DNA from 2 places in the Bradyrhizobium sp. CCBAU 25360 genome. Region 1 is predicted to be linked to the other one. Evidence: predicted binding sites of a transcription regulator. Region 1 holds the regulator's gene; the other holds the start of a gene.
What was found. Region 1 encodes PhoB, which activates phosphate uptake and scavenging genes when phosphate is short. Its sites were predicted from a motif close to TGTCATNNANCTGTCAT; they were not measured.
Positions count from the first base shown of each region.

Region 1 (3,413 bases):
GAGATATTTTGCAGATCCGGTCGCGGCGAGCGTCGCCAGCGTACGGCCGTGAAAGGCGCCTTCGAAGGTGATGATGCGATAACGTTCCGGATGTCCCTTGGAGAAGTGATGATGGCGGACCAGCTTGATCACACCCTCCAGCGCTTCGGCGCCCGAATTGCAGAAGAACACGAAGTCGGCAAAGCTCTCGTTGCAGAGCCGGTTGGCGAGCTTCTCGCCATCCGGGCTCTGGAACAGGTTCGACATGTGCCAGAGCTTCGTCGCCTGCTCCTGCAGCGCCTTGATCAGATGCGGGTGGCAATGGCCGAGCGCATTCACAGCCACGCCCGAGGTGAAATCGAGATAGCGATCGCCATTGGTCGCGATCAGCCAGCAGCCTTCGCCGCGCTCGAAGCCGAGGTCGGCTCTGGCGAAAACGGGGAGCAAATGCGGCGCTGCGCTGTTAGTCATGATGTCACTTGAATGTTGCGGACGGTGTGACGCGTGCATTGCGCAACGCACCATCGACCGGCCCGGAAAACGAAACGTGCCGCCTTTTAAGGGCGGCACGCGCGACTATCTTATGCCTGGCAAGACGGGTGTCAATGCCGCCCGGAAAGCCTCGGGAAACGCTGAATCCGTAGTCTTGCGGTGCCGATTTTGCGGGTTTTCACCACGGAACATGTGGAAGCGAGTCGGCGGACTCTTGCGCGGGAGTCACGCCATATTGTAGCGTTTGGATTGTCAGATACGACATCTCGTGCAGCGGTTCTGATCCCAAGAGTCCTCTTGTACCGGCGTAAACGTTCGGGCGTCAGTCACGCGCCCGGCGAGCCTTAAGGGATTCTGACGGCACGGGTTTTTGAAGGCTTAGGCAATCGCTGCGAGGCCCCAGGATGGCGGCGCGTAGCGAGGGAAAGGGTGCAATGACGGTTTTGACCTGGTCCGACGATCGCGTCGAGCAGCTGAAAAAGCTCTGGGAGGCCGGACTTTCGGCCAGCCAGATCGCAGCTGAACTCGGCAATGTGACCCGCAATGCCGTGATCGGCAAAGTGCACAGGCTCGGTCTGTCCGGCCGTGCCAAGAGCCCTTCATCGGCAGCGCCCCGGCCGCGCAAGGCGCGTCCCGCGCAGCACATGATGCGGGTGACCCGCCCCATTGCGCGCGGCAACACCGCGCTGGCGCAGGCCTTCGAGGTCGAGGTGGAGGCCGAACCGGTCACCTACGACAACGTGGTGCCGATGAGCCAGCGGCTGTCGCTGCTCGAGCTGAACGAGGCCACCTGCCATTGGCCGGTCGGCGATCCCTCCAGCCCCGATTTCTTCTTCTGCGGCGGCAGGGCGCTGTCCGGCCTGCCCTACTGCGCCCAGCACTCGCGCGTCGCGTATCAGCCGGCGGCGGATCGCCGGCGTGCCCCGGCAAAGCCGGGTCCGCGGTGAGTGGATTTAGCTGATCGCAAAGACGGCAGCCGTCACACGACGGCGCCTCAACCAACTCGGTGTCATCCCCGCGAACGCGGGGATCCATAACCATAGGGCGCTGTTGTTGCGCGAGATGGTCACTCCGAGTCTTCGCCAAACCACTGCCTGTGGTTATGGGTCCATGCTTTCGCAGGGACGACACCGGAGAATGTGGCGGCAGCCCACCAAACCCCAACGCCTGCAAACCTTACGTCTGCTCCGCCTTCGCGAAGCGATCGTCGAGCGCGTAGCCGGCGCCGCGGACGGTGCGGATCGGGTCCTGCTCGCGGCCGAGATTGAGCAGCTTGCGCAGGCGGCCGATATGGACGTCGACGGTGCGCTCGTCGATGTAGATGTCGCGGCCCCAGACGCTGTCGAGCAGCTGCTCGCGCGAGAACACGCGGCCCGGATGCTCCAGGAAGAACTCCAGCAGGCGATATTCGGTCGGACCGAGATCGATCGGCCGGCCCGAGCGCGCCACGCGACGCTTGTCGCGGTCGAGCTCGATGTCGCCATAGGCCAGCACTGTCGCGAGTCGCTCAGGACTGGCGCGGCGAAGCAGGCCCTTCACGCGCGCCAAGAGCTCCGGCACCGAGAACGGCTTGACGATGTAGTCGTCGGCGCCGGTCGCAAGTCCCCGCACCCGCTCGCTCTCCTCGCCGCGCGCGGTGAGCATGATGATCGGCAGCTGCTTGGTGTCGGGCCGGGTCCGCAGGCGCCGGCACAGCTCGATGCCCGACAGGCCCGGCAGCATCCAGTCGAGCACGATCAGGTCCGGGATGTGCTCCTTGAGGCGGGTGTCGGCGTCGTCGCCGCGCATGACCGTCTCGACGTCATAGCCGTCGCCTTCGAGGTTGTAGCGAAGCAGCTCGGTGAGAGCTTCCTCGTCCTCAACCACCATAATGCGTGCGCCCATCGGGTCGTCGCTCCTTGAGTCTTCAGGTATTCGGGACCGTCGTGGCGAAGGTGGTCATGTCGCCCTTCGGCCGCTTGTCGGTGATCGCCTGGCCTTCGATCATGTAGAACACGGTCTCGGCGATGTTGGTGGCGTGGTCGCCGATCCGCTCGATGTTCTTGGCGCAGAACATCAGATGGATGCAGAACGAGATGTTGCGCGGATCCTCCATCATGTAGGTGAGGAGCTCGCGGAACAGCGAGGTGCAGATCGCGTCGACTTCCTCGTCGCCCTTCCACACCGCCATCGCCGCCGGCAGATCATGTGCGGCATAGGCGTCCAGCACCGACTTGACCTGCTGCTGCACGAGGTCGGTCATGTGCTCCAGGCCGCGGAACAGTTTCAGCGGATGGAAGTCGGTCTCCAGCGCGGCGACGCGCTTGCCCATGTTCTTGGCGAGGTCGCCGATGCGCTCGAGGTCGGTCGCAACGCGCATGGCGCCGACGATCTCGCGCAAATCCACCGCCATCGGCTGGCGGCGGGCGATGGTGAGCACGGCGCGTTCCTCGATGCGCTTCTGCAGCGCGTCGAGCTCGGCGTCGATGGCGACGACGCGCTGGCCGAGCGCGACGTCGCGGCGGATCAGCGCGCCGACGGAATCGACGATCATGCGCTCGGCGATGCCGCCCATCTCGGCGACCAGGCGGGTGAGCTCCTGGAGGTCGGTGTCGAAAGCTTTTGCGGTATGTTCAGTACCCATGTCGCGTCTCCTCAGCCGAACCGGCCGGTAATGTAATCCTGCGTGCGCCGGTCGCTCGGCGACGTGAAGATCTTGCTGGTGTCGTCGAACTCGATCAGCTCGCCGAGATACATGAAGGCGGTCTTGTCGGAGACGCGCGCCGCCTGCTGCATGTTGTGCGTGACGATCGCGATCGTGTAGTTCTCGGACAGCTCCTGGATCAGCTCCTCGACCTTGGCGGTCGAGATCGGATCGAGCGCCGAGCAGGGCTCGTCGAACAGAATCACCTCGGGCCGCACCGCGACGGTGCGGGCGATGCACAGGCGCTGCTGCTGGCCGC
Region 1 is NZ_LBJA01000032.1:14,906-18,318, forward strand. Features, by position in the region: gene XH81_RS09075 (aspartate aminotransferase family protein) at 1-450, opposite strand, end outside; gene XH81_RS09080 (GcrA family cell cycle regulator) at 906-1,418, shown strand; gene phoB (phosphate regulon transcriptional regulator PhoB) at 1,648-2,355, opposite strand; gene phoU (phosphate signaling complex protein PhoU) at 2,378-3,094, opposite strand; gene pstB (phosphate ABC transporter ATP-binding protein PstB) at 3,106-3,413, opposite strand, start outside.

Region 2 (3,413 bases), on a different contig from region 1:
GGTGGCCGCGACGGCGTCGGCGCGCTGGGCAGGCTGCAGGGCGGGATCCCCGTGAGCAGCTGCACGCGCGATACGACACGGCGCTGACGGCGTCCTTGGTTCGGCCTCGACGGTGAGCGCACGCAAGCCATCGGGGACAGGAACGGGGATGTGCGCGGACGGCAAAATCGTGTGGTCCTGACGCCCGGGGTCTGTGCGTCAAGTGTTGCGGTGATGTTGCGGCTCAACCGGGTCAGCACATCAGTCATCCGCAACGCGACGGGGGCAATAGTGCATCGCTCCCCGGGGAGAGCGCGACATAAGCCGTAAAGCCATCCGCGCAGGGAAGGCCGGTCGCCCGGCTACACCTGTTGTCCAACCCGTGCGCGTCTTGTTCGCACACGGGACCGCGGGTGCCAGCCGGCGCCCGGCCTTCCCTGCGCCCTTTCTGAACAAGAAGGGCAACGACGAGAGCAAAGCTCGGGCGAAATGAGCCGCGAGAATGCGGAAGTGTGTCTTCCGAATGGATCATGTTTATGGGCAGTCTCGTGCCCCGGACGCAGCGCAGCGTCCCTTTGACGGAGCGCTGCAGAGCCGGGGCCCATGATCGCGGCGAACCGTGTAGCTTCTGGGTCCCGGCTTGGCGCAGCAACGCTCAAGGCGTTGCTGCGCGTCCGGGACACAAGCGTCCCTTACGCGCTCTCCGTCTCCCGGTGCACGTCGTGCACGACGAGGCCCATGCCTTCCTCCGGCATCTTGATCCAGTCGCGGCGCTTCAGCGTGCGCTTGGTGTCTTCATAGCCGCTGGTCCAGTGCTCGCGCATCGAGGTGCCCGAGAACTCGTGGTCCTTGGCGTCGCCCTCATAGGCCTTTTGCTGGTAGATCAGATGCAGGATCGCGATCTCCGGCATGTGGCACAGGCTCGTCTTCAGCTTGCGCTCCTCGTCGGACAGTTGCTCGTCCGGCAGCTTCGCCAGCGCCTTGTGGAGCAGGACCTTGAGATTGTGGGTGCGGCGATAGACGTCGGTGTTGTGGCGCGTGCGCGAGGAATACATGATGTCCTTGTGGCGAGCCATCACGTCCTGGATCGAGCGCGGCAGCACGCCGCGCGCGCTGAACAGGTCGACCTGAAACACCAGCGAATTGAGCGCATCCTCCTGGTCGAGCAGGTGTTGCAGCGGCGTGTTGGAGACGATGCCGCCGTCCCAGAAATGATCGGTGCCGATCCGCACCATCGGCAGCGCCGGGGGCAGGGCGCCGGAGGCCATGATGTGCTCCGGCTCGATCTCGTCATGGGAATTGTCGAAATAGATGAAATTGCCCGAAAGCACGTTGACCGCGCCGACCGCGAAGCGGACCTTCTTCTCGTTGATGAGATCGAAGTCGACCAGCTCGAGCAGGCTCTCCTTCAGCGGCATGGTGTCGTAATAGCTGGTCGCGGTGCGCGCGCCGACCGGGCTGAACCAGGGATTCATTTGGTGCGGGGTGAAGAATCCGGGCTGGCCCATCGCCGAGGTCATCCAGGCGCTGGTGAGATTGCGCCACTGGCGGAAGACGTCGCCGTCGGGCGTGTAGTGCCAGATCTTGCGGTTGGTGATGCGCTCCCAGAAGATGCGCAGCGCCTCGAGCCGCTTTTCCGGCTTGTTGCCGGCGATGATGGCGGAGTTGATCGCGCCGATCGAGACACCGCAGACCCAGTCGGGCTCGATGCCGGCCTCGTGCAGCGCCTGATAGACACCGGCCTGGTAGGCGCCGAGCGCGCCGCCGCCCTGCAGCACCAGCGCGATGCGATCGCAGCGTTCGGGCCGCCAGCCCCGCGAGGGCGCCTGATGGCTCTGATATGTCGGATGCGACGTGCGGGCGTCCATGGCGATGCCTCCTGCTTGCGCAAGACGATTGCGTCACGTGGTGACGGCGTGATGACAGGGCGGCACCGATGCATCGCCGGCAACGCAGACCGACCACGCTGCAATGGCAGGGGTCGTGCGCCTGACGGAAAAGCTTCACATCGCAGTCAATGAGGATCGCTAGCAATTGCCGCCGATCAGGAACACAGGAGACCAGCGATGCGAAGCGAAGACGTGCTGAGACTTCCGTCCATGCCCGCGGCGGGGCCGAGCTATCCGGCCGGTCCGTATCGGTTCGTCAACCGCGAATTCCTCGTCATCACCTACGAGACCGACCCGGAGCTGATCCGTGCCGGCCTGCCTGAGCCGTTGCAGCCGATCGACCAGCCGATCGCGCATTACGAGTGGATCAAGATGCCTGACTCCTCCGGCTTCGGCAGCTATACCGAATCCGGCCTCGTCATTCCCGCGCGCCTCAACGGCGAGGACGTCAACTTCGTCTCGCAGATGTATCTCGACGACGATCCGCCGATCGCCGCCGGCCGCGAGATCTGGGGCTTTCCCAAGAAATACGCCCATCCCAAGCTCGAAATCGTCAAGGACACGCTGACGGGCACGCTGGAATATGCCGGCCAGCTCGTCGCCATGGGCACCATGGGCTACAAGCACGAGAGCATGGCCGGCAACGGCGACCTCACCCGCGCCACGCTGTCGAAGACGCAGATCAATCTGAAGATGATCCCGGGCGTCGACGGCCGTCTCGAGGTCTGCCAGCTGGTTGCGATCAACCTCGTCGACATCGTGCCGAAGGGCTCCTGGATGGGGCCGGGCCGGCTGCACCTGGTGCCGCATGTGAATGCGCCGGTCGCCGATTTCCCGGTCCGCCGCTGCCTCGGCGCGCATCATTACATTGCCGATCTGACGCTGCCGTTCGGCCGCGTCGTCCATGACTACATCAGGCAAGCCGAGGCGGCCGCGACCGGGCTGGCGGCGGAATAGGGCGGCATCATCAAACTGTAACACTGGCGTAATTGAGTACCCGCGTGGGGTCCGGAAGATGCCGTCAGCCATCTTCCGAAACGGGGCAGTTGTTGACGGTTGGGGCTATCCATGGCTGAGCCGGCAAAGCTTGCCAGCGCATTATCGAACGCCGAACCCGCCATTCCCGGCCTGGTCTGGGCCTTCCGCCTGCACAGCGACGGCAGTGCCGAGGCGCTGCCGGTCGACCAGCCGATCGAGTTCAGCCATGACGGCCGGCTCTGGCTGCATTTCAACCTGACCGACGCGCGGGCGCGGCCCTGGATCGCGGCGTCGCAGCTGCCGGCGCTTGCACGCGAACTGCTGCTGTCGAGCGACACCTTCCAGCAGCTTCACGTCATCGACCATTGCGTCTATGGTGTGTTCTCCGATCTCGTGCGCGAGATCGACAGCGCGACGGAGGAGACCGCGTTCCTGCGCTTCGCCATGACCGAGCGGCTGCTGGTCTCTGGCCGCCATCAGGCGCTGTGCTCGGCGGACGCCACGCGGCGGGTGCTCGAAGGCGGCTACCGCGTCGACAATGTCGCTCATCTGCTCGAAAAGATCGTC
Region 2 is NZ_LBJA01000045.1:289,006-292,418, forward strand. Features, by position in the region: gene XH81_RS35450 (patatin-like phospholipase family protein) at 672-1,847, opposite strand; gene XH81_RS35455 (acetoacetate decarboxylase) at 2,046-2,825, shown strand; gene XH81_RS35460 (transporter) at 2,937-3,413, shown strand, end outside.
Region 2: XH81_RS35455 (acetoacetate decarboxylase) is a predicted target of PhoB. The motif match lies at 1,888-1,904, and genes of this name have one in related genera.